Regions from separate parts of the Salinicola sp. JS01 genome, predicted to be linked through region 1. Evidence: predicted binding sites of a transcription regulator. Region 1 holds the regulator's gene; each other region holds the start of a gene.
What was found. The regulator sigma-54, encoded in region 1, starts transcription at its own class of promoters, with help from an activator protein. The targets are predictions, from matches to a motif close to TGGCACNNNNNTTGCTNT.
Positions count from the first base shown of each region.

Region 2: glnL (nitrogen regulation protein NR(II)) is a predicted target of sigma-54. The motif match lies at 1,452-1,469, and genes of this name have one in related genera.
Region 3: QO259_RS03920 (HAD-IIB family hydrolase) is a predicted target of sigma-54. The motif match lies at 2,566-2,583, and genes of this name have one in related genera.
Region 4: feaR (transcriptional regulator FeaR) is a predicted target of sigma-54. The motif match lies at 5,726-5,743, and genes of this name have one in related genera.

Region 1 is NZ_CP127244.1:1,336,522-1,344,166, reverse strand. It holds gene lptC (LPS export ABC transporter periplasmic protein LptC) at 1-16, shown strand, start outside; gene lptA (lipopolysaccharide transport periplasmic protein LptA) at 13-543, shown strand; gene lptB (LPS export ABC transporter ATP-binding protein) at 575-1,300, shown strand; gene QO259_RS06090 (RNA polymerase factor sigma-54) at 1,648-3,072, shown strand; gene hpf (ribosome hibernation-promoting factor, HPF/YfiA family) at 3,188-3,496, shown strand; gene QO259_RS06080 (PTS sugar transporter subunit IIA) at 3,507-3,986, shown strand; gene rapZ (RNase adapter RapZ) at 3,994-4,908, shown strand; gene QO259_RS06070 (HPr family phosphocarrier protein) at 4,895-5,170, shown strand; gene pmbA (metalloprotease PmbA) at 5,290-6,630, opposite strand; gene yjgA (ribosome biogenesis factor YjgA) at 6,733-7,224, shown strand; gene tldD (metalloprotease TldD) at 7,264-7,645, opposite strand, start outside.
Region 2 is NZ_CP127244.1:3,468,174-3,475,818, reverse strand. It holds gene glnA (glutamate--ammonia ligase) at 1-595, shown strand, start outside; gene QO259_RS15815 (DUF4124 domain-containing protein) at 786-1,349, shown strand; gene glnL (nitrogen regulation protein NR(II)) at 1,508-2,551, shown strand; gene glnG (nitrogen regulation protein NR(I)) at 2,640-4,049, shown strand; gene QO259_RS15800 (alpha-amylase family glycosyl hydrolase) at 4,140-5,888, shown strand; gene QO259_RS15795 (cobalamin-independent methionine synthase II family protein) at 5,936-7,045, opposite strand; gene QO259_RS15790 (oxaloacetate decarboxylase) at 7,485-7,645, shown strand, end outside.
Region 3 is NZ_CP127244.1:854,759-862,403, forward strand. It holds gene dgoD (galactonate dehydratase) at 1-787, shown strand, start outside; gene QO259_RS03910 (2-dehydro-3-deoxy-6-phosphogalactonate aldolase) at 846-1,532, shown strand; gene QO259_RS03915 (2-dehydro-3-deoxygalactonokinase) at 1,529-2,452, shown strand; gene QO259_RS03920 (HAD-IIB family hydrolase) at 2,679-3,488, shown strand; gene QO259_RS03925 (glycosyltransferase family protein) at 3,646-4,866, shown strand; gene QO259_RS03930 (GGDEF domain-containing protein) at 4,889-6,340, opposite strand; gene QO259_RS03935 (outer membrane protein assembly factor BamB family protein) at 6,648-7,645, shown strand, end outside.
Region 4 is NZ_CP127244.1:3,905,606-3,913,250, forward strand. It holds gene hsdR (type I restriction-modification system endonuclease) at 1-1,762, opposite strand, end outside; gene QO259_RS17880 (ornithine cyclodeaminase family protein) at 2,254-3,393, shown strand; gene QO259_RS17885 (NAD(P)/FAD-dependent oxidoreductase) at 3,463-4,752, shown strand; gene QO259_RS17890 (helix-turn-helix domain-containing protein) at 4,777-5,694, opposite strand; gene feaR (transcriptional regulator FeaR) at 5,860-6,798, shown strand; gene QO259_RS17900 (aldehyde dehydrogenase family protein) at 6,970-7,645, opposite strand, start outside.

The sequences.
Region 1 (7,645 bases):
GGATCAAGGATCATGAGGCGAGAACTCGGCCAACTGCTGGTCTTGACCGCACTGGGACTCTCCAGCCTGCCCACCCTGGCGCTGGAGAGCGATGCCGCGGCGCCGATCGAGATCGCCGCCGACCAGCTCGAACTCGACGATCGCCAAGGCACCGCGGTCTACACCGGCAAGGTCGACATGCAGCAGGGCAGCATGCAGCTCAAGGCCGCTCGGGTCGAGATCAAGCGCGGCAAGAATGGCGAAGTGAGCCTGGTGACCGCCACCGGCGGCGGTGGCGAGCGCGCCTATCTGGAGCAGAAGCCTGCACCCGATGAAGCCTTGGTCAAGGGCTGGGGCGACAAGATCGTCTATCACGCCGCCGAGCGCCGGGTGGAGCTGATCGGCAACGCCGAGCTGCATCAGGCACGCGACACCTTCGACGGCGCCTACGTCGAGTACTATCTCAACTCGCGCCGGGTCAACGCCCGCTCCAGCACCAGTGGCGACGGCAGCGGTGACGGCCGCGTGCGCATGACGCTCACGCCACGTCAGCAGACCCAGTGACGCGCCCTTTCGCGAGGCAAGGAAGAAAGCGATGAAAACGCTAACGGCCGCCAACCTGGCCAAGAGCTACAAGGGGCGTCGAGTCGTCCATGACTTCAGCCTGACCCTGCGCCAGGGCAGCATCGTCGGCCTGCTCGGCCCCAACGGTGCCGGCAAGACCACCTCCTTCTACATGATCGTGGGCCTGGTCAAGTCCGACGCCGGCAGCGTGCACATCGACGATCGCGATCTGAGCCGCGCGCCGATGCACGAACGCGCCCGCGCCGGCATCGGCTATCTGCCGCAGGAGGCCTCGATCTTCCGCAAGCTCAGTGTCGCCGACAACATCATGGCCATCCTGGAGACGCGCAAGGATCTCGACCGCGCCGGGCGCCGCGACCGCCTGGAGCAGCTGCTGGGCGATTTCCACGTCGACCATATCCGCGACAATCCGGGCATGTCGCTCTCCGGCGGCGAGCGGCGCCGGGTGGAGATCGCCCGGGCACTGGCCACCGAGCCCGCCTTCGTGCTGCTCGACGAACCCTTCGCCGGGGTCGATCCGATCTCGGTGGGCGATATCAAGAACATCATTCGCCAGCTGCGCGATCGCGAGATCGGCGTGCTGATCACCGATCACAACGTGCGCGAGACGTTGGATATCTGCGACAACGCCTACATCGTCGGCGACGGTCAGATCATCGCCGAGGGGCGCCCGGAAGCGATTCTCGACAATCAGCGGGTGCGGGATGTCTATCTGGGGCACGAGTTCCGCCTCTAGGCTTTGTAAGAAAACTACCTGCGCTCGGCAATACGGCGTTAAAAATCGGCTCAAAATGCTCATTTACATCCCGTAAACTCCGCGTTTTCGCCGTTTTTCGCCTTGTCTCGCCTTCGCTCGCTGACTTTTCGTACAGAACCTAAGGTCGCTCCCCCACTTCCCAGCCCGCTGCGCCAGCGCGGCGGACTGGTCCCTCTCGAAGCCGCCGAACGCCCAAGCCGAACGCACCGTGGCATAATTCTTGCATAAAGTTAGCGCTCAAAGCGTTGCATCCCCCGCAGGCAGTCAGTAACGTAAGGGCATCCTATCGACCGGCGGCCACCGCCGCCCCCTTGCGTGTCCATGCCATGTCCATGAAACCTTCACTGCAACTGCGCGTCGGCGCCCAACTGACGATGACGCCACAGCTGCAGCAGGCGATTCAGCTGCTGCAGCTGTCGACGCTCGATCTGCGCCAGGAGATCCAGCAGGCGCTCGAGACCAACCCCATGCTCGAGCTGGACGAAGAGTACGCCGAGCAGGCGGTCAGCGAGACGCCCGAGGCAGAGTGGGCCAGCGACATCCCCGAGGAGCTCGCCCTCGACAGCGAGTGGAGCGATACCTACCAGGACATCGCCCCCAGCGCCGCCCCGGCCGGCGCCGACGAATGGCCGGACCTGGAGCGCAACGCCGCCGACACCACGCTCCACGACCATCTCAACTGGCAGCTCGCCATGGGCGAATTCGACGCCCAGGAGCGCCTCATCGGCGAGTGCCTGATCGATGCCATCAATGCCGACGGCTACCTCGACGGCACGCTCGACGAGCTCACCGCGGGCCTGCGCGAGCAGTACCCGGGGGCGGTCACCAGCGCCGATGTCGAACGCATGCTGCTGCGGCTGCAGCAGTTCGACCCCACCGGCGTGGGCGCCCGCGACCTGCGCGAATGCCTGCTACTGCAGCTCGGCGCCCTGCCCGCTGATACCCCGCTGCTGCCCCAGGCCAAGCGGCTGGTGCGCCAGTTCCTGGAGGCGCTGGCCGGCGACGACCGACGCCAGCTCAAGCGCCGCCTGCGCCTCGACGACGCCGAACTCGAGCGCGTCGTCGCCACCATTCGCACCCTCGACCCGCGCCCCGGCCAGGCCTTCGACCACGGCCAGCAGGACTATGTGATTCCCGACCTGGTGGCCCGCCTGACTCAGGACGGCTGGCGCATCGAACTCAATGCCGAGGCACTGCCGCGGCTGCGCATCCAGCCCGACTACGCCGCGCTGATCCGGCGCGCCGACAAGAGCGACGACAACACCTTCCTGCGCCAGCACCTGCAGGAGGCACGCTGGCTGATGAAGAGCCTCTCCAGCCGCAACGACACCCTGCTGCGAGTGGGTCGCGAGATCATGGCGCGCCAGGTCGACTTCCTCGAGCGCGGCGAAGAGGCGATGAAACCGCTGATCCTGGCCGACATCGCTACCAGCGTCGACATGCACGAATCCACCATTTCGCGGGTGACCACGCAAAAGTTCATCCACACCCCGCGCGGGGTGTTCGAGCTCAAGTACTTCTTCTCCAGCCAGGTGGGCCAGCGCGGTGAGAGCGACAGCGTCTCCAGCACCGCGATTCGGGCACGCCTCAAAAAGCTGATCGGCGAGGAGTCGCCGCGCAAGCCGCTCTCCGACAGCAAGCTGGTGGAGCTATTGGCGCAGGCCGACATCAGTGTCGCCCGGCGCACCGTGGCCAAGTATCGCGAGGCCATGGGCATCCCCGCCTCCAGCGAGCGCAAGCGACTGTCTTGAATGGACTTTTAGAATTCACGCCAGCCCGCGGCGATCAATCGCCCGCGATCCCTTTGCAGCGCGGAGAAAAGGGTTACAATCAGAGGTGCCACATAAGCCGCAACAGGAGCGCGCCATGCAAGTGAACGTCACCGGCCATCACGTCGAACTGACCGACGCCCTGCGGGACTACGTCGACGAGAAACTCGCACGTCTGGAGCGCCACTACGACAACATCACCAACGTTCAGGTGACGTTGAGCATCGAGAAAGAGCGTCAGCAAGCGGCTTGCACGCTACACGCAGCGGGCGGCGACATACATGCCGAAGCCAGCGATATCGACATGTATGCCGCGATCGACGCCCTGACCGACAAGCTGGATCGCCAGCTGGTCAAACACAAAGAGAAGGCACAGGCCCGCGCGCAAGGCGCAGGCGCCCGTTAATTCCCCGATGATCACTCTGGAAACCATTCTGCCCCCCGAACGCACCCTCTACGGTGTGACGGGGGGCAGCAAAAAGCGTCTGCTGGAATTCTTCAGCACCTTCATCGCCCAGAATACGCCCAGCCTGGACAGTCAGGAGGTGTTCAGCCGCCTGATAGGGCGCGAGCGCCTGGGCAGTACCGGCATCGGCAACGGGGTCGCCATTCCGCACGCGCGCAGCCCGCACTGCAAGACGCCGTTGGCCGGCTTCATGCGCCTCGAGGATGCCATCGACTTCGATGCCATCGACGGCGAGCCGGTGGATCTGGTGTTCGTGCTGCTGGTCCCGGAGGAGGCAGACGATGCCCATCTTTCGCTGCTGGCCGAGGTCGCCGGCATCATGAATCAAGGCAGCGTGCGCCAGAAGCTGCGTCAGGCCGGCTCGCAGCGCGCGCTCCACGACACGCTGGTCGACGCCATCCGCCATCACCAGGACAGCGAAGACGGATAGGGACTGCATGCGACTCGTCATCATCAGCGGCCGCTCGGGGTCGGGGAAATCCATTGCGCTGCAGGCGCTCGAGGATCTCGGTTACTACGCCATCGACAACCTGCCGGCCAACCTGCTGGCGCCGCTGATCGACGAGCTCAGGTCCGCGCCGCCCTCGCGGCCCAACGTGGCGGTGAGCATCGACGCACGCAACCTGCCGGAGGCGCTGGAGCGCTTTCCGGTGCTGCTCGAAGGTGTGCGCGAGCGTGGCATCGATACCCAGGTGGTCTATCTCACCGCCGATGCCAAGGTGCTGCTCGAGCGCTACTCGGCCACCCGCCGCCGCCACCCGCTGACCCGCGGCAATGACATGACGCTGGCCGAGGCGATCGACAACGAACAGGTCTATCTGGCGCCGATCCGACGGGTCGCCGATCTGGTGATCGACACCCGCGGCCTCTCGGTCCACGACCTGCGCGCGCGCATCAGCGAACAGGTGGCGCGCCACAGCGGCGGGCGCCTCACGTTGACCTTCGAGTCGTTCGGCTTCAAGCGCGGCGTACCGCTGGATGCCGACATGGTGTTCGACGTGCGCTGCCTGCCCAACCCCTTCTGGGACCCGAACCTGCGCGCGTTCGACGGCCGTGACGACGAGATCGTCACCTTTCTCGAGCAGTACCCCGATGTCCACGCCATGGCCGGCGATATTCATGCCTGGCTGATCCGCTGGCTGCCGGCCTATCTGGCCAGCCACCGCAGCTATCTCACCGTCGCGGTGGGCTGTACCGGGGGCCATCACCGCTCGGTCTATCTGATCGAGCGTCTGGCGCACCACTTCCGTCACGATGACGTCGACATCCGCCTGCGCCATCGCGAGCTCGGGGTGCATACCGCCCTCTCCGATGACGTCCCGGCCGAGCGGGGTGGTGATGCCCAAGCGTGAACGTGAACTGCGACTGACCAACCGCCGCGGCCTGCATGCCCGCGCCGCGACCAAGCTGGTGCAGTGCTGTCAGCCGTTCACCGCCCGGGTCGCGGTGCACCACGGCGACCGTATCGCCGATGCCGCCAATATCATGTCGCTGCTGATGCTGGCCGCGCCCTGCGGCACCCCGCTGGTGATCGTCACCGAGGGTGACGACGCGGAACCGGCGATGGAAGCGATCACCGCGCTGTTCGACGCCCGCTTCCACGAGGACGAATAGCCACAAGGACGAATAGCCACAAGGACGAATAGCCACGAGGACGAATAGCCCCGCGCTCAATATCTCCGTGCTCAACAGGCCCGCGCTCACGGGCCTACTCCCCTTTGGCTACCCCGCTCTTATTGGCCGGCGAGCGTCATCCCATCCACCAGCCAGCTGCCGGTGTGCACGCTGCCGCGGCGATCGATGTCGTCACCCACGCCCTGCAGGGCGGCGAACATCTCGCGCAGGTTACCAGCGACCGTGAACTCCTCCACCGGATGCGAAATCTCGCCGTTTTCCACCCAGAACCCGGCCGCCCCGCGCGAATAGTCGCCGGTGACCGGGTTGAGCCCCTGGCCCATCATCTCGGTGACCATCACCCCGGTGCCCATCTGACGCATCAGCGCTGCAAGCTCGGTGGTCGGCGCCTGGATGCGCACGTTGCGCGCGCCGCCGGCGTTGCCGGTGGTATGCAGGCCGAGGCGGCGAGCGCTGTAGGCCGACAGCATATAACTGGCCAGACGCCCCTGATCGATGAAGACATTGTCGCGGGTGGCCACGCCGTCGCCATCGAAGGCGGCACTCGCCAGGCCGCCGCGCTCGCGCGGGTGCTCGCCGAGGGAGAACCACTCGGGGAACAGCGTCGCGCCGAGCTGATCGCAGAGGAACGAGGACTCACGATAGAGCGCCCCACCGGCGATGCTGTTGAGCAGGTTGCCCACCAGCCCGCGCGCCATCTCCGGGGCGAACAGCACCGGGAAGCGGCCGGTACGCGGGCGCCGAGCATCGAGCCGGCGCAGGGTACGCTCGGCGGCGCTGATCCCGACCTGCTCGGGGCTGGCCAGGTCGCTCGCCCGGCGCGCCGTGGTGAAGTCGTGGTCACGCTGCATGCGCTCGCCGCTGCCGGCGATCAGCAGACACGATAGCGAGTGGCGCGTACCGCGGCGGCTGCCCAGAAAACCGTGGCTGTTGGCGTAGACCGTCACCGCTTCGGTCGACGACAGGCTGGCGCCCTCCGAATTGGTGATACCCGCACGCTCGCGGCCGGCCTGCTCGCAGCGCAGCGCCAGCTCGATCGCGGCATCGGTATCCAGGGCCCAGGGGTGATGCAGATCGAGATCGGGCAACTCGGTGGCCATCAGCGCGGCATCGGCGAGCCCCGCGGCGGGATCCTCGCCGGTATGCCGGGCGATCGCGATCGCCTTCTCGACCACCGCCCGCAGCGAGGCATCGCTGGCATCCGAGGACGACGCGTTACCCTTACGCTGGCCGACATAGACGGTGACCGCAATGCCCTGGTCGCGCGAGAGCTCGACGCTCTCGGTCTCGCCCAGGCGCACTCCCACACCGATCCCCTGATCGACACTGGCGCCCACCTCGCAGGCGTCGGCGCCCAGCTCGGCGGCGAGCGCCAGCGCCCGGGACGCCCGCTCCTCAAGGCGTGACTGCTGTTCGGCGGCATCGAAGGCCTGACTCATGGCAAACTCCTGATCTATGGTGCCCTGACCGCATCAACGGGCCTGGGCGAGCGGGCGGCGGCTGGTATACTGCGCCACCGACCCGCTGCAAATGGTAATGACATGACTTTCGAGGACGCTGCGCCCCCGAGCAAGACACAGCTCAAGAAAGAGATGCAGGAACTGCAGGCGCTGGGCGAACGCATCATCGCCCTCGACCCCGCAGTGCGCGCGCGGCTGCCGCTCTCCGACGAGATGATTGCCGCGGTGGAAGAGACCGGGCGCATCCGCTCCCACGAAGGGCGCCGGCGCCACATGCAGTACGTCGGCAAGGTGATGCGCAAGGAGGATCGCGAGGCGATCCGCGCCGCCTTCGAGGCGATCGACCAGGAGCAGGTCCAGCGCAATGCCGCCTTCCACCGCCTGGAGCAGTGGCGCGACCGCCTGATCGATGACGACGGCGCGCTGGAGCCGTTCATCGAAGCGCACCCCCACGTCGACCGCCAGACCCTGCGCCAGCTGATCCGCAACGCCCGCGCCGAGCGCCAGCGCGGCAAGCCGCCGGCCAGCGCGCGCAAGCTGTTCCAGCTGATCCGCGACACCGTGGGGCTGTGAGCCGCTCGCCGCGGCCGCCCGGCGACCGCGGCGCGTGACTCACGACGCGGTGCCACCGACGGTCAGCTCGTCGAGTTTCAGCGTCGGCTGGCCCACCCCCACGGGTACGCCCTGCCCCTCCTTGCCGCACACCCCGATCCCCGTGTCCAGGGCCATGTCGTTGCCGATCATGGAGACCCGCGACATCGCCTCGGGGCCATTGCCGATCAGGGTCGCGCCCTTGACCGGCGCGGTGATGCGCCCATCCTCGATCAGATAGGCCTCGGACGCCGAGAACACGAAGCGGCCCGAGGTGATATCGACCTGGCCGCCGCCGAAGCTGACCGCATAGAGCCCGCGCTTGACGCTCCTGACGATCTCCTCGGGGTCATCGTTGCCCGCCAGCATGCAGGTGTTGGTCATCCGCGGCATGGTCACGTGG
Region 2 (7,645 bases), 2.1 Mb from region 1:
CCAGTCGTTCTGGAAAGACGGTCAGAACCAGTTCGCGGGTGACGAGTACGCCGGCCTGTCCGAGATGGCGCTGTACTACATCGGCGGCATCATCAAGCACGCACGTGCCCTGAACGCCTTCACCAACGCTTCGACCAACTCCTACAAGCGTCTGGTGCCGGGCTTCGAAGCGCCGGTCATGCTCGCCTACAGCGCGCGTAACCGTTCTGCCTCGATCCGTATTCCGTACACCTCCAACCCGAAGGCCAAGCGTGTCGAGACGCGCTTCCCTGACCCGACCGCCAACCCGTACCTGGCGTTCTCGGCGATGCTGATGGCCGGTATCGACGGCATCAAGAACAAGATCCATCCTGGCGATGCGATGGACAAGAACCTCTACGACCTGCCGCCGGAAGAGGGCAAGAAGGTTCCGACCGTCGCCAACAGCCTGGATCAGGCGCTGGAAGCACTGGACAAGGATCGCGCCTTCCTGACCGAAGGTGGCGTCTTCACCGACTCCATGATCGATGCCTACATCGAGCTGAAGGGCGAAGATGTCGAGCGTCTGCGCATGACCACGCATCCGGTCGAGTTCGAGCTCTACTACAGCCTGTAATCGACGGCGTTCGCGCACGACGACAAGCCCCACTTCGGTGGGGCTTTTTCGTCTGCGGCCGATAGAGAGCGGAAACGCAGCGCCGAAACGACAAGCGGGGGTGATACCGATGCGCAGCGATACCCAATGTGAGGCCCGGTGCGTGTGGCGCCGGCGTGAGCGGTTCGCAAGACGTGTGCTGAGGGACGTCATGGCGGGCGTGACGGTCGCGGTCATGGCCACCGGCGTGGTGCTGGCGGCGCCGGTCTACCGGCATATCGATGCCCAGGGCAACGTGGTCTACAGCGACCGCCCGGCCAGCGGCGAGCGGGTCGAGCTGGCGCCGATCAGCGTGGTCGACCCGCAGGGGGAGGCTGAGGGGGTCTCGGGGATGGTGCCGTCGTCGCCACCGCGCGAGGCGTCGGCGCCCGAGGCGGCAGCGTCTTACACGCGCTTCGAGATCGCCAGTCCCGCCGACGGCACGACCCTACCCACCGGGCGCGCCGGCGACGTGCAGGTGCGTCTGGCCATCCAGCCGCCGCTGGCGGACGCCGACCGCGTGCAGCTACGCGTGGACGGCGAGGTGCGCCAGTCGCCGATGCGCACCCAGGTGTTCGCGGTGAGCGGCCTGGCGCGCGGCGAGCACCAACTGCTCGCGGAGATCGTCGATCCCCAGGGTCAGGTGCAGCTGGCCACGCCACCGGTCACGCTCTACGTCCAGCGCGCCAGCGTGAATCTGCCCGCCAACCCGAATCGCACCAACGGTTCGAAGTGATCCGCTCCTGGACCGACTCGCCTTGAATCCAGTGCGCCATTTTGGTGCATTGACGATAGGATAGCGCGGCCCCCAGGCCACCAAAGCCCGCCGGCGTGGAGGTGGCGCGGTTCTTGCACTGAATCAGGACATGGCGGATCACCACGATGGATCGACGTATGTATCAACGCTTGCTGGAACATCTGACGACGGCGGTCGTGCTGCTCGACGAGCGGCTCCAGGTGCGCTGGCTCAACCCCGCTGCCGAGGCGCTGCTGGCAGCCAGCCGGCCGCGGGTGGTGGGGCAGTGGCTGGAGTGTCTGGAGGGCGAGTCGGGGCGGGTGCGCGAGGTGTTGAGCAAGGCGATGCACGAATTCCACCCCTATACCCAGCGCGAGGCCTCGCTGTCGCTGCCCGGCGGCGAGACGATCACCGTCGACTTCACCGCGACGCCGATCACCAGCCGCGAGCTGCTGCTGGAGATCGAACCGCGCGACCGGCTGCTGCGTATCTCCCGCGAGGAGGCGCTGATCGCGCGTCAGGAGACGGTCAAGGTGCTGACCCGTGGGCTGGCCCACGAGGTCAAGAATCCGCTGGGCGGCATTCGCGGCGCGGCCCAGCTGCTGGAGCGCGACCTGCCCGACCCGCAGCTGGCGGAGTTCACTCGTATCATCGTCGAGGAGGCCGACCGCCTGCGCGATCTGGTCGACCGCATGCTCGGCCCCAACACCCTGGTGCGCCACGAGCCGCTCAACGTGCACAAGGTACTGGAGCGGGTGCGCGCGCTGCTGGAAGCGGAGCACCCCAGGCTCGCCTTCGAGCGCGACTACGACCCCAGCGTGCCGGATCTGATCGGCGACGAAGCGCAGCTGATCCAGGCCACGCTCAACGTCGCGCGCAATGCGGTGCAGGCGATGACCGAACACGCCACCCCCGAGCCGCGGCTGACCCTGCGCACCCGGGTGCGGCGCCAGTTCACCCTGGGCGCGGAGCGCCATCGCCTGGTGTGCGAGATGGCGATTCTCGACAACGGCCCGGGGATTCCCGAGCCGATCCGCGAGACGCTGTTCTTCCCCATGGTCTCCGGGCGCGCCGAAGGCAGCGGCCTCGGGCTCTCCATCGCGCAGTCGATCCTGCACCAGCACCAGGGGTTGATCGAGTGCGAGTCGCGCCCCGGGGCCACCGAGTTCCGTCTGCTGATTCCGTTCGAGGCGCCGGTTTGAGCGCCTCTCGCTACCCCCGCGGGCGCGCAAGGACGCGCTCTGCCGCCATCGCCACGAGCGCGATTCATCTTAATGAAGGAGGAGTGTCATGAGCGATGTCGCCCGTATCGTGATCGTCGACGACGATCGTGCCATCCGCTGGGTCCTGGAGCGGGCGCTGGCGCAGCCGGATCTGGAAGTGAAATCCTTCGAGCGTGCCGACGCCGCGCTGGAGGCGATCGAGCGCCAGCCACCGGAAGTGCTGTTGACCGATATCCGCATGCCGGGGATCGACGGGCTCGACCTGATGGCCAAGGTGCGCGAAAAGCACCCGGACCTGCCGGTGATCGTGATGACCGCGCACTCGGATCTCGACAGCGCGGTGGCCTCCTACCAGGGGGGCGCCTTCGAGTATCTGCCCAAGCCGTTCGATGTCGACGACGCCCTGGCGCTGGTGCGCCGTGGGGTCGCCCACGCCCGCGAGCGGCGCTCGCCGGCGGCGCTGCCGGAGGGGCTCTCGGCGGAGATCATCGGCGAGGCCCCGGCGATGCAGGAGGTGTTCCGCGCCATCGGCCGGCTGTCTCAGTCGCATATCACGGTGCTGATCAACGGCGAGTCGGGCACCGGCAAGGAGCGGGTGGCCCAGGCGCTGCACCAGCACAGCCCACGTCGCGGTCAGCCGTTCATCGCCCTCAACATGGCGGCGATTCCCAAGGATCTGATGGAGTCGGAGCTGTTCGGCCACGAGAAGGGCGCCTTCACCGGCGCCACCGCCCAACGTCGCGGACGCTTCGAACAGGCCGACGGCGGCACCCTGTTCCTCGACGAGATCGGCGATATGCCGGCCGATACCCAGACTCGGCTGCTGCGCGTGCTCGCCGACGGTGAGTTCTATCGGGTCGGCGGGCACACCCCGGTCAAGGTCGACGTGCGGATCATCGCTGCGACCCACCAGAACCTGGAGACCCTGGTCGCCGACGGGCGCTTCCGCGAGGATCTGTTCCACCGTCTCAACGTGATCCGCGTGCACCTGCCGCGGCTGGCTGAGCGGCGCGAAGATATCCCGCGGCTGGCCCAGCACTTCCTCGCCGAGGCCGCCAAGGAGCTCGCCACCGAACCCAAGGTGCTGACCCAGGAGGCGACCGCGCATCTCACCCGGCTGCCGTGGCCGGGCAACGTGCGCCAGCTTGAGAACACCTGCCGCTGGCTCACCGTGATGGCCTCGGGGCGCGAGGTGCTGGTCGACGATCTGCCGCTGGAGCTGCGCGATCTCGACGGCGTGGAAGCGCCCAGCGGCGACTGGCGCGCGGCCTTCCGCGAGTGGGCGGATCGCGCCCTGGCCGCGGGCCACACGCATCTGCTCGAAGAGGCGGTGCCGGACTTCGAGCGTATCCTGATCGAGACCGCGCTCAAGCACACCGGCGGACGCAAGGGTGAAGCCGCAGAGCTGCTGGGCTGGGGGCGCAACACTCTGACGCGTAAGTTGAAGGTGCTTTTGCCGGCGCTGGCGGACGATTGAAACCGAATTTAACCTCGATCATAAAAGCGGCTAGTCTGACACGACGCTCGGTGTTGTGACCGGGCGTCAATCCATCACCCAGGGGATGCCATGATCGAGAACACCGCCTGGTGGCGTGGCAGCGTCATCTATCAGATCTACCCGCGCAGCTTCATGGATGCCCGCGGTGACGGCGTCGGCGATCTGCCGGGGATCACCTCGAAGCTCGACTACGTCGCCGAGCTGGGGGTCGATGCGATCTGGATCTCGCCGTTCTTTCCCTCGCCGATGAAGGACTTCGGCTACGACGTCACCGACTATCGCGGCGTCGATCCGATGTTCGGCTCCTTCCACGACTTCCAGATGCTGCTCGAGCGCGCCCACGAGCTGGGGCTCAAGGTGATCATCGACCTGGTGCTCAGCCACACCTCCGATCAGCACCACTGGTTCGTACAGAGCCGCAGCTCGCGCGACAACCAGAAGGCGGACTGGTACGTCTGGGCCGACCCCAAGCCCGACGGCACGCCGCCCAACAACTGGCTGTCGTTCTTCACCGGCAGCGCCTGGACCTTCGATAGCCGGCGGCGCCAGTACTATCTGCATAACTTCCTGTCGTGCCAGCCGGATCTCAACTTCCACAATCCGGTGGTGCGCCGGGCGCAGCTCGACAACGCGCGCTTTTGGCTCGACATGGGCGTCGACGGCTTTCGCCTCGATACCTCCAACTTCTACTTCCACAGCCAGGGGCTCGAGAACAACCCGGCGTTGGGCAGCGGCGAACTCAAGACGCCCAGCGTGCCGGCGTCCAACCCCTACGCCATGCAGCGACACCAGTTCGACATCAGCCAGCCCGAGAACCTGGGCTTTCTGCGCGAGCTGCGTGAGCTGATGGAGGAGTACCCCGGCACCACCACGGTGGGCGAGATCTCCGACGATCGCCCGCTTGAGCGGATGGTCGAGTACACCACCGGCCACGACCGCCTGCACATGGCCTACACCTTCGATCTGTTCGATGCGCGCTTCGAGGCCAAGCAGCTGCGCGATGTGATCGAGCACTTCCAGTACTACGCCGTCGATGCCTGGCCGTGCTGGGCGCTCTCCAACCATGACGTGATGCGCGTGGTCTCGCGCTGGACCGATCACGAGCATCTGGAGCAGCACGGGCCGCTGGTGGCGCGGCTGGCCACGGTGATGCTCTGCTCGCTCTATGGCAGCGTGTGTCTCTATCAGGGCGAGGAGTTGGGGCTACCCGAAGCCGATGTGCCCTACGAGCGGCTGGTCGACCCCTACGGCCTGGCGCTGTGGCCGGAGTACAAGGGACGCGATGGCTGCCGCACGCCGATGCCGTGGAGCGAGGGCGACCGCGGTGGCTTCTCCAGCGTCGAGCCCTGGCTGCCGGTGGATGTTCACCATCGCCGCCTGTGCGTGGATCGTCAGCTCGCCGACGCCGACAGTACCCTGAACGTGACCCGCGCCTTTTTGCACTGGCGCAAGGCGCAGTCGGCGATGGTCGACGGCACCCTGATCCTCTCCGACTTCGACGACGAGCTGCTGGGCTGGCTGCGCGTCTCCCGCGATCAGGCGATCCTCGCGGTATTCAACCTGACCGCCGAGACCCGCACCACCGGGCTACCCGAGGGCGCCGGGGAGATCGTCTATCGCCAGGGCTTCAGCCCCGAGCTGGTGGAGGGGCAACTGACGCTGCCGCCGTTCCAGGCGGCGTTCATCGAGATCGCCCGCGACAGCATCGACCCGCGAGCGCTGATCGAGCAGGAGCCGGATCTCGAGCGCAAGGGCTTCCTCAGCCGCCTGCTGGGCTCGTTGATGGGGCAGGAGGAGGGCGGCACGCGGCCGAGCTGAGGCCGCGCGTCGCCGGATTAGACCGGGTGAGGGCGGGGCGTGACGCGTTACGCGCCCCAGTAGTCGCGGGCCAGATCCACCACCAGCCGGATCTTGTCCCACTGGGCCTGCTCGGCCAGGTCGTTGCCCTCCTCGGTGGAGGCGAAGCCGCACTGCGGGCTCAAGCAGAGCTGCGACTTGGCGACGAAACGGCTGGCCTCGTCGAGTCGCGCACGCACGCCGGCGGGGTCTTCGAGGTCGCCCACCTTGGTGGTGACCAGACCGAGCACCGCCTGCTGATGGCCTTCGGGAATGAAGCGCAGCGGGTCGAAGCTGCCGGCACGATCACTGTCGTACTCCAGGAACCAGGCATCGACGCCGACCTGGCCGAATAGCGTCTCGGCCACCGGCTCGTAGCCGCCTTCGCTGATCCAGGTGGAGCGGAAGTTGCCACGGCAGACGTGCAGCGAGACGAACAGGTCATCGGGCTTGTCGGCGAGGGCATGGTTGAGCATCTCGGCGTAGATCGCCTGCAGCCGGTCGGGGTCGTCGCCCCGGGCGCGGGCGGCTTCGCGCTCCTTCTCCGAGCAGAGATAGGCCCACACGGTGTCGTCGAGCTGCAGATAGCGGCAGCCGGCCGCGTAGAAGGCGCGGATCGCCTCGCGATAGGCGTCTGCGGTATCGGCGAAAAAGGCGTCCAGACTCGGATAGACATCGCTGTCGATCTTCTTGCGGCCACCGCGGAAGTGCAGCACGCTGGGGCTGGGAATGGTCATCTTGGGCATCGCCGTGGCCACCTCGGCCAGATAGCGGAAGTGCCCGAGCATCGGATGATCGGGGTTGAAGCCGACCTTGCCGTCGACCCGGATCTGCTTGGCCCCGGTCTGCATGCCCTGGAACTGGATACCCTGCTCACCGACGAAGCCGGTGACGCCGTTTAGCTGTTCGAGAAAATCGAAGTGCCACCAGGCACGCCGGAATTCACCGTCGGTGACCACCGCAAGGCCGGCCGACTCCTGCTGCTCGACCACCCGGCGAATTTCGCGATCCTCCACCGCGGCGAGTGCGGCCGCATCGATCTCGCCCTGCTGATAGCGGGCGCGGGCCGCCTTGAGTGCCGCCGGACGCAGAAAGCTACCGACGATATCGGCTCGGAATGGGGGATGCGCTTGTGACATGGCAGTTTTCTCCGGTAGTAATGCGACGGCATGCTGAGGGGCTAGGCTTTGGACGAAAACTGTCTACGCTCGACAATACGGCGTCAAAAATCGGCTCAAAATGCTCATTTACACCGCGTAAACTCCGCTTTTTCGCCAATCTTTTCCTTGTCTTGCCTTCGCTCGCCGACTTTTCGTTCAAACCCTAATAGTGCGTGATGAGTACGATCGACACCAATGAAGGCGCTTCACGCAGATCATGCACGGCGCTCACCTTGGCGCTCGAGACCGCCGAGCCATCCTCGGCGCTGACGTTTGGCGATAAGACTTTAGTGGTAGAATCGTCGGCATTCTGACTCAACCCGTCGCGCCAGCGCGCGCCGGCTCGCGTTCGTTTTTCATCATCTCATTCATCACCGCGCGTGACGCAAGGCGCGGGGCGACATCACAGGAGTCTTCCGTGGCGACACCTTCCCAGCACGATCTGCGCAACGCCTTCCGCCAACTGTTGGCCAACGACGAGTGCTACTACACCGCCTCTGTGTTCGACCCGATGTCGGCGCGTATCGCCGCCGATCTGGGCTTCGAGGTAGGCATTCTCGGCGGTTCGGTGGCCTCGCT
Region 3 (7,645 bases), 480 kb from region 1:
CGGTGACAAACCGAGCGATGTCGGCGCCGGTGCCAAGGCACTGGTCGAGAAGGGTTTCACCGCGTTCAAGATGAACGGCACCGCCGAGATGGCGATCGTCGATTCGCATGCCAAGGTCGATGAGGCGGTGGCGAGGGTGGCCGAGGCGCGCGATGCCGTCGGCCCCGATGTGGGCATCGGCATCGACTTCCATGGGCGTGTCCATCGGCCCATGGCCAAGGCGCTGCTGCGCGAACTCGAGCCCTATCATCCGATGTTCGTCGAAGAGCCGGTGCTGCCCGAGCACCTGCCCAGCCTCAAGCATATCGCTGGCGGCCTGGGCTATCCGCTCGCCACGGGTGAGCGTCTGCACACCCGCTATCAGTTCCGCGATCTGCTCGCCGAGGGCATGGTCGATATCGTGCAGCCGGATCTCTCCCACTGCGGCGGGATCAGTGAAGGCATGAAGATCGCCACCCTGGCCTCGTGCTTCGACGTCGCCCTGGCCCCGCACTGCCCGCTGGGGCCGCTGACCCTGGCCGCCTCGCTGCATGTGGACGCAGTCAACCATAATGCGTTCATCCAGGAGCAGAGCATGGGCATTCACTATAACCAGGGCAACGATGTCCTCGACTACCTGGTGGACAAGTCCGCGCTATCGATTCACGACGGCTTCTGCGCGATCCCCGACGGCCCAGGCCTGGGAGTGGAGATAGACGAGGCCTTCGTCGAGGAACGCGCCAAGATCGGACATCGCTGGCGCAATCCGGTGTGGACACACGAGGATGGCTCCATCGCCGAGTGGTGATGTTTGGCATTCTGCTGGTGGCCTACCATCAGAACGGACCCACATCCAGGAGAGACACATGAAGGAGACACGCAAGTTCGCGCTCGAGACGGCGCTGCGCGAGCGCCCACTGGTGGCGATTCTACGCGGGATCACGCCGGAGGAGATCGACGGCGTCTTCGACGCCTTGGTCGCGGCGGGGTTCAAGTTGATCGAGATTCCGCTCAATTCGCCCCGCGCCTGGGATAGCATCGCAGCCATCAGCAAGCGCTGCCCGGCCGACGTGGTGGTGGGTGCCGGGACGGTACTCGACCCGGCGGATGCCGAGCGTCTCGCCACCCTGGACGCGCCGCTGCTGATCACCCCGAACAGTGACCCAGAGGTGATCCGTGCCGGGGTCGCCCACGGCCTGGCGCCGATGATCGGCTGCATGACCCCCACGGAGGCATTGGCCGCGGCCAAGGCGGGCGCCACGGCGCTCAAGCTGTTCCCGGCGGCGCGCCTTGGCACCGCCTACTTCAAGGATATCCGCGCCATTCTGCCCAAGGGGCTGCCGGTGCTCGCGGTCGGTGGGATCGAGCAGAGCAACATGGCCGAGTGGCATGCCCATGGGGTGGCTGGCTTCGGCTTCGGCAGCAATCTCTACAAGCCTGGCCGACCCGCTGCCGAAGTGGGCGAGATCGCGCGGGCGCTGGTCGCCGAGTGGCAGCGGCTGCGCGAAGTGGCGCAGCAGGCCGAAGCGTTGGAGCGCGAGGCCGACGCATGAGCCCACGCCTGATCGTTGTCGACTGGGGGACCAGCAACTTCCGCGCCTTTCTGGTCGACGCTGCCAGCGGTCGCATCCTCGACACGCGGCGTTCGAGTTCCGGCCTGCGGGCACTGGCGCGCGAGGAGTTCCCGCACTACTGCGCCGCACAGGTGAGCGACTGGCGCGTGGGTGAGGCGGGCGAGGGAAGCGAGCCGGTGCCGATCTATCTCGCCGGCATGGTCGGTTCGCAGCGCGGCTGGTTCGAAGCGCCGCAGCTCGAGCTGCCGGTGACCGCCGCCGAGCTCGCCGACCGGGTGGTCGCGGCGCCCGGTCTCGACCACACCTGGATCGTGCCGGGGGTCAAACAGGTCACCTCGGCGCATGTCGACGTCATGCGGGGAGAGGAGGTGCAGGCGTTCGGGGCGCTGGCGCTGGCCGGTGTCGATAGCGCCGACTGCTGCCTGCCGGGTACCCACAGCAAGTGGGCGCATCTCGAGTCTGGGCGTCTGACCGACTTCACCACGCTGATGACCGGCGAGCTCTACCATGCGGTGCGTTTCCATACCCTACCGGGGGAGCCCGCCCGCGACGAGGCGGCGTTCGACGCCGCCGCGTTTCAGCTGGGACTCTCCCGCGCCGGCCACGCCGGTGGCGTGCTGCACGCACTGTTCGAGGGCCGCAGCCGACACCTCTATGCCGGCCTGGCCGCGGAGCAGGTGGGCAGCTTTCTCTCCGGCGTGCTGATCGGCGAGGAGGTGCACGCCATGCGCACGGCGCGGCCGGGGCTCGATCGGGTCCTGCTGGTCGGCGCCGAGACGCTGCGCCAGAGCTATACCCGGGCGCTGGAGCAGGCGGGGCTGACGGTGGTGGCGATCGACAGCGACGCCGCCACTATCGCTGGCGTGCTCGCCATTGCGGCGCGCCACGCGCTGCGCTGAGGCCGCTTTGCACCATCTCGGTGCGTCATCTTGGTGCATCACCCTGAGACACGGGGCGCGACAGTGCCCCGTTTTGCGTCGCGCCAGCCCGAATAGCCGCGGTGCGCTGGCGTTGGCACGATCCGTGCTACCTTCAAGCGGTATGGTCACCGAGGCTGACCGATCGTGAACGCGGATAGGGGGATGCGATGAGTGACGCGACTGGCGGGCCGCAGCGGCCCCCCTGCTGGTTTTCACCGATCTCGATGGATCGCTGCTAGACCACCACAGTTACGACTGGCAGCCCGCCGCGGCCTCGCTGGAGCGCCTGGCGGCGGCCGGGGTGCCGGTCATCCCCACCACCAGCAAGACCCGGGCGGAGCTGCTGGTGCTGCGCCGGGAGCTGGCGCTCGAACACACCCCCTTCATTGCCGAGAACGGCGCCGTCATCGGCCTGCCGCCGGCCTGGCAGCACGCGCGTCTGGATCGCGATCCGGCGTCGCCTGAAGGGCTGGTGGTGAAGACGCCGAGTCTGGACGTCGATTTCATCCGCCGGCGTCTGGACGTGGTGCGCGAGCGCCTGAACCTGCGCTTTCGGCGGATGGGCGAGATGACGCTCGAGGAGGTATGCGAGCTGACTGCGCTCAGCGCCGAGGGCGCACGCCAGGCGATGGCGCGCGAGGGCAGTGAGCCGCTGGTGTGGGAGGGCGACGACACCCAGCTGCAACAGCTGCGTGAGACGCTCGACAGCGACGGCCTGCAGCTAACCCGCGGCGGGCGCTTCTGGCATGTGATGGGCGCGGTCGACAAGGGCCACGCGGTGCGCTGGCTGCTGGCACGTTTCGAGGCGCTGCGCGGCTATCGCCCGCCGACCCTGGGGCTCGGCGACGGGCCCAACGATCTGACCCTGCTTGCCGCCACCGACATGGCGGTGATCATCCGTGCGGATCACGGCCAGCCGATGTCGCTGACCCATGCGCGGCTCTATCGCACCGAGGCACCGGGCCCGCAGGGGTGGGCCGAAGGGGTGGCCCACTGGTGGCAGGGGCCAGCGTAGCGTGAGCCGCCGAGTGCGCTCGGTCGCTCTTGTGCGCAGGCCGGAATGGGGTCGGCGTGCCTCGAGATTTACGGTTCACGCGTATCCGGCGGCCGGTTCGGCGCGTCTTTACTCAGTGCGTCTTTATTTCGCGCTTCTATAACAACGAGGATGTGGCATGAGCGATTTCTACCAGAACGGTATCATCACCAACTTCCACAACCTCACCCGGCGCTCGGTGGAGGCGCTGGAGAACGACCTCAAGGGCTTTTCGCGCCAGCGCCCGATGGGTTTGATCCTGCCGTCGCTCTACTCGGAGCTGGAGGGGCCGGCGCTGTCACATATCGTCGATGAGCTGTGCAAGGTGCCCTATCTCAGCGAGATCGTGATCGGGCTCGATCGCGCCGACCGCGAGCAGTTTCTCAAGGCGCGGGAGTTCTTCGCGCGCCTGCCGCAGCACCATCGCATTCTATGGAACGACGGCCCGCGGCTGCAGGCGCTGCACCAGGAGCTGGCGGCGGAAGGGCTGGCACCGCTGGAGCCGGGCAAGGGCTGCAACGTGTGGTACTGCTCGGGCTACGTGCGCGCCTCCGGCAAGGCCGAGGCGGTGGCGCTGCACGACTGCGATATCGTTACCTACGATCGCGGGCTGCTGGCGCGGTTGATCTATCCGGTGGCCAATCCGCGCTTCCACTATGAGTTCTGCAAGGGCTACTACTCGCGTATTGCTGGCGGCAAGCTGAACGGTCGGGTCGCGCGGCTGATGGTCACGCCGTTGATCCGCGCCTTCAAGATGATCTACGGCCCGCTGCCCTATCTCGACTACCTCGACAGCTACCGCTACCCGCTCTCCGGTGAGTTCTCGATGCGTGCCGATGTGCTCGACGGGATCCGCATCCCCAGCGACTGGGGGCTGGAGATCGGGGTGCTGTCGGAGGTGCATCGCAACTTTTCGACCAAGCGGCTGTGTCAGGTGGATATCGCCGACGCCTACGACCACAAGCATCAGCCGATCTCCGAGGCGGACCCGAGTGGCGGGCTCAACCGCATGAGCATGGACATCGCCAAGGCGATGTACCGCAAGCTGGCGACCCTGGGGGTGGAGATGAGCGTCGAGAGCTTCCGCACCGTCAAGGCCACCTACTATCGCACCGCACTGGACCTGATCGAGGCCTATGATCACGATGCGGCGATGAATGGGCTCAAGCTCGACCGCCATAGCGAGGAGGCGGCGGTGGAGCTGTTCGCCGACAACATCATGCAGGCCGGTGCGGCGTTTTTCGAATCCCCCCGCGACAAGCCGTTCATTCCCAGTTGGAACCGGGTTCAGGCCGCGATTCCCGACCTCCAGGACCGGCTCTTCGAAGCCGTCGAGCGCGACAACGCCGGTGACGTCTGAGGCCCGTGGTGCGCGCTTCGCATCAGCCGTTGGCGGCAGCCGGTGGATTATCGGTCTGTTTGCGTCTGCCGCGCTTGGCCTGTAGCAGGGCCAGGTCGGCCCGTCGAAAGGCTAGAGCGAGCGTGTCTTCCGGGCCTAGCTCGGCGACGCCGATGGTAGCCGAGAGCGGCTGCTGGGTACCCGGCACCCGCAGGCGGCTGATCTGCTGCTGCAAGTGATCACTGCTCTCCTGGGCGGCGTCGAGATCGCTATCGAGCAGCAGCAGAAACTCGTCGCCGCCGAAGCGCCCGAACAGCTGGCCAGGTGCCAACGTGCCTAGCACGGTGTGGCACAGCAGGATCAGAGTCTGATCGCCGACATCATGGCCGTAGCTGTCATTGATCCGCTTGAAGTGATCCATATCCAGCACCAGCAATGCCAGGGGGCTGGCGCGCCGCTGCGCCTCCGCGTGCACCTGTACCGCCTTGTCGAAGAAGGCACGTCGGGTGAAAACGCCGGTGAGCGGGTCGCGTGACGCCAGCTCGCTGAGCTGGCGGTTGCGCGCGGTCAGCGCCGGGACGGCGAAGCCGAAATAGCCGCTGGTGGCGATCACGCAGAGCGCGAACTGATAGGTCATCGACTGTTCGACCAGACCCAGCCCCGCTACCCAGAGCGCGGTCGTCAGGGCGAACATTGCCAGGCTCAGGGCGCTGCGAAAGGCACTCTCGGTATATACGACCCACATCAACGGGATGATCAGAAAGAACATCGCGAAGGCGACATCGGGATCTTGCGTGTAGGCATCGCCCAGGGTCACGACACTGAGCAGCCCAAGACACAGCAAAAGCTTGCCGATGAAGGCCACGCTCGGACGGTGGGGTAGCTGGAAGTCGAGCCCGCCGAGCCAGGGTGAGAGCGCGGCGTAGCGCCAGCTCAGCGCCGCCAGGAACAGCGGCGCGAGCACGATCACGCCGGCCATGTCGCCGATCCACCAGGGCAGCCAGATCGCGCTCAGCTCGGTCCAGACCAGCAGACCCGTCATCTCCAGCGCTAGGATGCCCATGAAGGTGGCGGCCAGCGCCGAGAGACAGGCGGTCACCAGAAACAGTGGCACCAGCGTCAGGGTGGTGATCTCGGCCTGCCGGCCCAGTGTGCTTCTGAGCGCCCAGGCGCCGACGCCATAGGCGCTGCAGTGGGCGAGGCCGAAGGCCAGTCCGGACGTCAGCAGCTCGCGCGCGCTCTGGTGCATGGCGTAAAGCTGGTCGACCCAGAGGGTGGCCAGCAGGCAACTCACGATCAGACTGGGTAGCGCACGCCAGCCGAGCACGAGCAGGGCGGCGAAGCTCAGCCCGGACGGCGGAAACCAGAGGCTGGCGTGCGGAGCGAACTCCATCAGTGCAGAGAGGCGCCACAGGGCAAGCCAGGCCAGCACCAGCAGGAGGTGGCGGGGCCCATGGCGGGCTACGCAAGGGAGTAGCCGCCTGCGTCCTGGCATTGCGTTCGAGAATGGCCGCATGTATCACCTGACTTTGGGCTTCCGCCGATCCGGAGCAGTCGTTTCGTTACATCATAGGCTTTTAGTTAATCTAAGTTAAATGAGGTAAGTGGATTGAGGCGATAGTCAAAGCGCTGATGGGTTCTGTCACCTGAGCGCCAGAGCGCTGGCGGCGCCGCCCGGTTACGCGTAGGGTAGACCTAGCACCGGCGCGAATCGCTCGGGCCGGTGAGAATCACGTTAGCGAAAATAACCTCAAAAACGACCCTACGCAGGGCCACGTCCTATCCCCGAGAGGAGATTCGCCGTGCCTGATGCTGCTTTCGACCCGCCCGCGCTGACGCCCGCGGACGAGGCCCTGACAGATGTCGCGTCATTCATGTCGGCGGGCCCTCACGCCCGATCCGGGATCGATTTAGGTGCATTCTGCTCTTCGGTAGAGAATGCGCTCGAGATCGGTCACGTCGCACCAGTCGCGCTGGCAGCCCCCGATGACCGTATCAGCGTCTATGCGTCCTGGGCCGAGATTCCCTGGTACGGCGCGCGGGCGTCGATCTCGCCACGCTTCGATACCTCGGCGCGGGGCTCTTTGCAGCGGCGCGAAGCCACTTCCGGTGCGCTGCTGTGGCAGCTCGAGGTGCCCGACTGGGCCCATGCCCGTATCGCGACCACGCCGGCTGTCGGCGTGGTCGCTTATGCCGAACGATCTCTCTCTACCGCTTCGTCTGCCCGCTGCGGGGAGACGCCCCCCGCCAGCGGTCTGCTCGCTTTCGATCTGCATAGCGGCAAACCGCTGTGGCATCAGCGCTATGCCGGGAGCGGTCTGCCGTTTCCGCTGCTGCACGCTGGCGAGGTCTATGTCGGCGGCGGTGATCGTGCCATTCACGCCCTGTCGCTGCACGATGGCCACCAGACCGGGTGCATTGGCATGGGAGCGCCGGTGGACCTGGCCACGGCGCTGCTCGACGATCAGGGGCGGCTGTTCCTGGGCGACACCGATCCCGCTCGGCTCTTGCGCATCGATCCATTGACGCGTGCGGTGCTGTGGATGGCCGAGATGCCCGAGGCCGTGCCCGCCAGCCTGGCGGCGCGTCCGGCGGTGGAGGCGGAGCGTGTGGCGGTGAGCCTGGCGGTACAGGATGTCGGCGCGGCACCGATCTCGCTGTGCCTGTTCGGTTTCGATGCAGCCAGTGGCGAGCGCGTCTGGGAAGTCGCGCTGGGGGAGCGCGACGCGTCTCACCCGCCCGCGCTGGCGGCGCCGCTGGCGGACAACGAACGGTTCTACGTCATCAGCGCGCGCGGCGA
Region 4 (7,645 bases), 1.9 Mb from region 1:
CCTGATCCAGCGTGTAGCCGCGGTGGGCTTCATCGACGATCACGCAGTCGAACTGATCCACCGGCGGCGGTGAATCACTGGCGAAGATCCGTTTGACCATCGCCTGCACTGTCGCGACCTGGACCCGCGTTTCGGCTTCTGCGGCCATGTCGCCGAGTTCGGCCACGTTATAGATCGTCGACAGCGACTGATTCTGCTCCAGTTGCGCTTCAGCGAACGCGCCCAGCGCCTGGTCGCCGAGCGCGGTGCGATCCACCAGAAAGAGAATGCGATGAAAGCGCTCGGCCTTGAGGAACCGATACATCAAACCGATGATCGTGCGCGTCTTGCCGGTGCCGGTCGCCATGGCCAGCAGCGCCCGGCGCGTACCCTGCGCTAGCGCGGTCTCCGTGGCGATGATGGCCTTCTGCTGATAATCACGCAGCCCTAGATAGCCAAAGGGTTCGTTGGCCAAGTGGGCTTCGGCGTCTTCTTTGCTACGGCGAAGCTGGTCCAGCAGACCGGCCGGCGTGTGAAAGGCCTGCAGGGCACGCTTCAGATTGCTCGGTTCGCGAACGTCGCGGAACCAGGTGCCGGAGAGTTCGGGCTGTTGCGGCACATAGGGTCGCCCATTGCAGGAGTAGACGAACGGCACCTTGTAGTGCCCCTCCTGCTCGTCCGCCCAGGCGATGGTGCGCCCGGCCAGCTCCCAGGCGCCCATGAGCGGCGCCTCGATCTTCATGCCGCGGCTGTAGCGCTCCGCCTGGCCGATCTTGCCGGCGATATTGACGTTCTCTTTCTTGGCTTCCACCACGGCCAGGGGTGTCAGCCCGTGGAAGAGCACGTAGTCGGCTTTCTCATGGCCGACCGTCGGCCACTCCGCAATGGCGCGGTTGAACCCTTTCTCGGGCCGCGCACCGTTCTTGAAGCTCAGTGTTTGGGTGTCCGCTTCCCAGCCGGCCTCGACGAGCTGTTGATCGATCAAGATCCGCGTCAGCGCCTCATCCAGCACGATCTGCTGGCTGGCACTCTGCATCTGCTGAGTGACCTGCCGGCGCGTCGATGTCACCGCCTGCTGGCTACTCTCGGCGAGCTGGCGCTGTAGAGCCGCGATCTTCTGCTCGTAGGCCTGCTGCTGGTCGACCAGGGCCTGCTCATGAGAGGCCGATTCCCGGGCTTTCGCGCGGGATTCTTCGTCCATCGTCAGCGCCAATGCCTCGTACTCAGAGCGCTCCTGTTCGATCAACTCGTTTAACTGCTGACTGGAGTCCAGAGCTTCGTTGGCACGCAATAGCTCGTGCTTGAGCGTTTCGATATCGATTTGGAGCTGCCGCTGCTGCGCGCTCGGATCGGCAGGCGGCACGAAAGGCCCCGGCTTGAAGGCCGAGCTGTGCTGACCGAAGGCACGGTGAAACCAGATTGCCAGCTCGCGCGCGACCTTCAGCCCCTCCATGGCCTCGCGGTGCTGCGTCCTGAATTGATGGTTGGCCCGGTTACCCTCGATCCGCAGCGTATGAAACAACTCACGCACCACCGAGTCGAACTGCAACTCCCGGTTCAGGCGATACAGCAGATCGCTTTGCGGCGTTTTGCTATCGAACTCGATACCCGAGAGCGCCGCAATATGCTGCGCGATCGCTTCGCCCAACTGACGCAGCTTGATCAGGGTCGTGTTCGGATCGCTGGAGAAGGCCTGTTCTGCGGCGCCGGCGAGCTGCACGAATAGCGGGTCGTACTCGGCCAAGAAACCGAAGTTCTGCGATTGCGAGTGAGGCGTCGACATCGTCTCTCCAGCGGGCTATCGATGAGGATACGGAACGACACGCTGGCACTCTGCGCATGCCATGGCGCAATCCTCTTTATTAGCCACTGTATCGCAACGTAACGTCTCATCGCATCTCTCCCACGACCCGATTCCCGGTTTATGGCTCACCCTGTGCTACTTCAGATAAGTGAAGCTCATCTACTTGAGGCGCCATCCGTCAGGTCGTTGGATTCACGACATGCCACTCGACGCCAATACCGGCATAGCAGACGAGCCAACTCACCCCCGCGTGGATCGGCGGCCGCTTTCCGCCTGAGAGGCGTGCAGCAGCCCTATGCCGTTGCGTGGTGATACATGCGTCGGAGGTGGAAATAACAGGAACCGATGACGAGACCAATCGGGCGGCGATACCTCGGCACGCAGATTGCCGATCTGTGCTAACGCCCGCGTTCGACGAGAGGCACCATGCGAGAGATCGCATTCGCATGAACTCGTCGAGGGCAGCCCCCATGAACAACAATACCAAGATCGATTTCATCTATCTGTCCGAGCAGGACATGATCCGCGCCGGCGTCACCGACATGGCCGCCTGCGTCGACACCATGGAAGAAGTCTTTCACCTGCTGCACATCGGTGACTACCGTATGGCCGGCCCCAACAATGACTCGCACGGCGCGATGATCATGTTTCCGCCGGAGTCACCGTTTCCCACCATGCCCAAACCGACCGCGGATCGCCGCATGATGGCGATGCCGGCCTATCTGGGCGGCAGTTTCTGCACCTCCGGGGTGAAGTGGTACGGCTCCAATATCGCCAACAAGGAGAAGGGCCTGCCCCGCTCCATTCTGATGTTCACACTCACCGATCCGGACACCGCGGCGCCGCTGGCTTACATGTCGGCCAACCTGCTGTCGGCCTACCGCACCGGGGCGGTGCCGGGTGTCGGTGCCCGCCACCTGGCGCGCAAGGACTCTCGGGTCATCGGCCTGCTGGGGCCGGGCGTGATGGGCCGTACCAGCGTGGCGGCCTTCATGGCCGTGTGTCCGCAGATCGACACGCTCAAGATCAAGGGGCACAGTGGCGAGAACCTCAGCGTCTTTTTGAACTGGATAGAAGAGCACTATCCGCAGATCGCCAATGTCGAGGTGGTGGACAGCGCAGAAGCCGTGGTGCGTGATTCGGACATCGTGACCTACTGTGCCTCCGGCGAAGTCGGCGACCCCGCAACATATCCGCTGGTCAAGCGCGAGTGGGTCAAGCCTGGCGCCTTTCTGGCCATGCCCGCGCCGTGCAACTTCGATGAAGGCATGGAAGCGAGTGATGTGCGCAAGGTGCTCGACGACACCGGCCTGTATGAAGCCTGGTACGAGGAAGTGCCCAAGCCCGCCCACAACTGTATTCCGCTGGTCGGCGTCAAGTTCATGGACATGATTCACGCCGGCACCCTCGCGGCCGACGATCTGGAGGATCTGGGCGCGATCGTCTCCGGCGATAGCCCGGGGCGTCGGAATGATGAGGAGATCATCATGATGTCGGTCGGTGGCATGCCGGTCGAGGACGTCGCCTGGGCCACGGTCGTCTACCGCCGGGCCGTGGAAGAGGGCATCGGCGTCAAGCTCAACCTGTGGGATGAGCCCGCACTGAGATAACGCGTCCTCACTGTCTCCGGCATCGCCCCGTCGCTACTGGTTTGCTGGCTCACCGATCAGGACACTTTCATGGCACCGACCATCGCACCCGTCGAGACTTCAAGAGACGTTCCCGCCTCGACCACCGTGGTCATCATCGGCGGCGGCATCATCGGGCTGACCGCCGCACTGACACTCGCCGAACGTGGCGTACCGGTCGTCGTACTGGAGAAGGGCCGCCTGGCCGGGGAGCAGTCCTCCCGCAATCTGGGCTGGATTCGCAAGACCAGCCGCCACGGCGAGGATGTGCCGCTGGCACAGGCCGCCGACCGGCTGTGGGCCAACCTGGCCAGCCGCACCGGCAGCGATGTCGGTTATCGCCAGTCAGGCATCATGTTTCTATCGCGCACCTCCGAACAGCTCGCCGTGCACGAGCGCTGGCTCCAATCGGTCTCGTCTCTCGCGCTGGACTCGAGGCTGCTGAGCGCCCGCGAGATCGATGCGCAGGTGCCGGGCGGTCGCGGCGACTGGGCCGGCGGCATCTTCACGCCTTCAGATGGCTACGCCGAGCCGACGCTGGCTGCCAGCGCCATTGCCAAAGCCGCCATCGAGCGCGGCGCGGTAATCGTCGAGCACTGCGCGGTGCGCAATATCGTCCGTACTGGCGGGCGTATCGGCGGGGTGGTGACGGAGCGCGGTGAGATACGCTGCGACCAGGTGCTGCTGGCCGGCGGCATGTGGTCACGCCGCTTTCTGGGTAATCTCGGCATCTCCCTGCCGACGCTGCCGCTGATTCTGTCGGTGCTGCGCACCGGCCCCTTGAAGAGCCCGACCGATGCCGCGGTGGGCGGGCCGGATTTCTCTTTCCGAAAACACCGGGGTGGCGGCTTTATCGTGACCCAGCGTGGTGCGCTCGATGCCCCTTTGACACTCGACCACCTGCTGATCGGCGCGAAATATCTCAGCGCGCTGCGCGCTCAACGGGGGCTGATGCGCATAGCCCTGGGCAAGCACTTCTGGCGCGATCTCGCGCTGCCCCGACGCTGGAAGCACGGCCGCTCGCCTTTCGAGCGCGTGCGCACCCTGGACCCGCCGATCAACGAAGGGCTCAACGACGAAGCTATGCGCAACCTTTCCGCGGCCTGGCCGGTGTTTGCCCATGCCAGCGTCGAGGAGTCTTGGGCAGGCATGATCGACATAACCCCGGACTCCAACCCGGTGATCGATGCGGTGCCGGGCGTACCGGGGCTGACACTGGCCACCGGTTTCTCCGGCCATGGGTTTGGCACTTCGCCGGCGGCGGGTCAGCTGGCGGCGGATCTGATCATGAACGAGACGCCGATCATCAGTCCGGCTCCCTATCGATTCGGCCGCTTCTAGTTCGCGACGGGGCTGAGTCACGTCCTATCGCCCGATCTCGAGAAGACGAGCCCGAGTAGCGGAAGGCGCTTCCTGAAACAGGCGGCGGTACTCGCGGCAGAAATAGCTCTGATGGAAAAAGCCCTGGGCGGCGGCGGCGTCAGCCAGCGTCTGGGTCGGATCGTGAAGCAGGCTGCGGCGTACGGCGTTGAGCCGCAGCGCGCGCAGATAGGTCACCGGTGACTGCCCCACCTCGCTCTGAAAGCTGTACTGCAGGGTGCGCCTGGAAATCCTGAGCTGACCGCACAGCGCCATCAGCGAAGGCGGGTCATCCGGGCGACTGCGAATCAGGGCCTGACAGCGGTCGACGATATAGCGCCGGGTTCGGTAGTTGGCGACGTCCGGCTCACCGACGAGCGTCGTGTCGCACAGCAGCAGCTCGATACTCTCCTCGAGCTGCTGGATCAGTGACTGCTGCAGGGCCGGGGGCAGTGGCGCCCGGTCAGCGCGGTGGCGTAGATAGTCGGTCATCGACTGCCACTGCCCACGTACCTGGTTCAAGAGCGCTGCGGGCACATCAAGGCGGCGCAGCCGATGTTCATGACGGCCGAGCCACGCATGGCGGCCTCGGTCGATGGAGACCACCAGTAGGTCGTAGTGCGATGGCGCCACGCTCCAGAACTGCTCACAGCTCGGCAGTACGGTCACCGTACCGGCATCGAACAGCGGGGCGCCCGGCCAGCGAACGGGGGTGACCAAGTGCCACTGGCACTCGGGAAAGTGCATCTGCTGGTACAGGCCCAGATTGGCACTTTCGCGAAAAAGACGTACCTCATGGCTCGACACATCCACGATCTCGCCCGAAAACACGCCGGCCTCGATCTGACTGGCCTCCTGCTGCCAGCCTTTCAGTCGTTGGGCATGCTCGGCCGCATCGAGACAGCGATGCAGGGTGATGGCCATCAATGACTCCTTCGGAGCGTCGCTCCGGTCATGGCACGTTTTTTGCCTGCTCCTATGAGCGCCCTGTCGAGTCGGGGCTTGCTTGACTAATGGATGGTGGTGACGGGGTCCGTTTTTCTTTAAAGTCCCTTGGACCATTAAAATATTAATGATCATGGTGACCCAATGCTAACCACGAATGCAACCTTGCTGCCGTTCGATGTCTGGCTTGGCGCCTTACGGCAGACGTGCGGCCAGTTCGACTCCACGCCCCGGGACCGACGCAGTTTCCAGGGCAGCGTCTCGAGACGCGCCAATGGCGGCATAGACATTGCCAACATCGTCACCAACGCCGAAAAGATTACCAACGGCCACACCCAGCGCCACGATGAAGATCGCTTCTGTTTTCTCATCGTTCAGAAGCAGGGCCACGCCACGCTGGTGCAAAACGACACCTCCATCACGCTGCGTCCGGGAGAAATGGCGCTGATGGATTCCGTCACGACCTGCGAGATCCTTCCCCACGGCCTGATCGAGCACGATTCACTGCACCTGTCGCGCAGCGACGTAGCCCGTCGTTTCGGTGATGCCTCGATTCCCTTCATGAAGATCGCGGCCGACTGCGCCAGCAGTCAGATCCTGCAGTTGATCGTCAATCGAATGGTGACCGAGCCACTGGCTGCAGCGGAAGAGAGAGAGCGCGGCGTACTGGAATCACTGGTGGCCCTGCTACCGGCCATTCATCAGCATCAGACGATGTCAGCGTCTTTCCTGGAGCGGGCCGACGACACGCTGTTCCTCTGCGTTCAGCAGTTCATCGACCAGCATCTGCATGAAGAGGGGATCAGTCCGGAGCGGTTGGCGAGCGTCTTTCACATGTCGGTGCGTCAACTCTATCGTCTGTTCGAGCAGCACGGCGAAACCGTGTGTCGCTATGTGCAGCGTCGCCGTCTGGCCCGCTGCGCCGAGGAGCTGGCCAGCCCGGCCCAGAGCCGGCGCACCATCACCCAGATTGCCTACAAGTGGGGCTTTACCGACTCGGCGCACTTCAGCCGCTCCTTCAAGCGGGAGTTCTCGCGTTCGCCGCGCGAGTACCGCCGTATCCGGCTCGAGCAGGCCGCCTGACTTCGGCCTAGTTCTCATCGGCCTAGTTCTCACTGGCTTAGTTCTCACCGCGCAGAGACGACTCGAGACTGACCGATAGACACTGGCTAGCCGACAGATATCGACCGACAGACATCGATCGACAGACAGACATTAGCTGGCCGCTCGCCATCGAGCGGCCAGCCGGTTGCATCAGTAGGCGATACAGACCGATTTGAGTTCGGTGTAAGCGTTGACCGCCTCCGGGCCGAACTCCTTGCCGAGACCGGACATCTTGAGACCACCAAACGGCATCGCCGGGTCGAGCGTCACATGGGTATTGACCCACACGGTGCCGGCTTCGATACGCGGCGTCAGGGCCATTGCCTTGGACAGGTCGTTGGTCCAGAGGCTGGCAGCCAGCCCCAGCTCGCTGTCGTTGACCATGCGTAGCGCGTCTTCTTCGTCATCGAACGGAATCACGGTCAGGACAGGCCCGAAGACCTCTTCCCGTGCGACTTCCATCGCGTGATCGGCGCCGCTGATGATGGCCGGCGAGACATAGAAACCTTCCGCGGGCACGTCATTGCCGATATGAATGGTGGCGCCCTGCTCACGCGCCCGGTCGAGATAGCCGCGCACGCTCTCCTGTTGGCGTTTGGAGACCAGCGGATTGACCTGCGCCTGGGGGTCCATGCCGGGGCCGGCCTGCATGGTATCGACGGCGCCGGCCAGCTGCGCGCAGAAGGCATCATGAATGCTGCGATGCACATAGAAGCGCGAGGCCGCTGCGCAGACCTGGCCCTGGTTGAACAGCCCTCCCATCAGCGCGCCGTTGACGGCCTTCTCGAGATCGGCATCTTCGAGCACCAGCATCGGATTCTTGCCG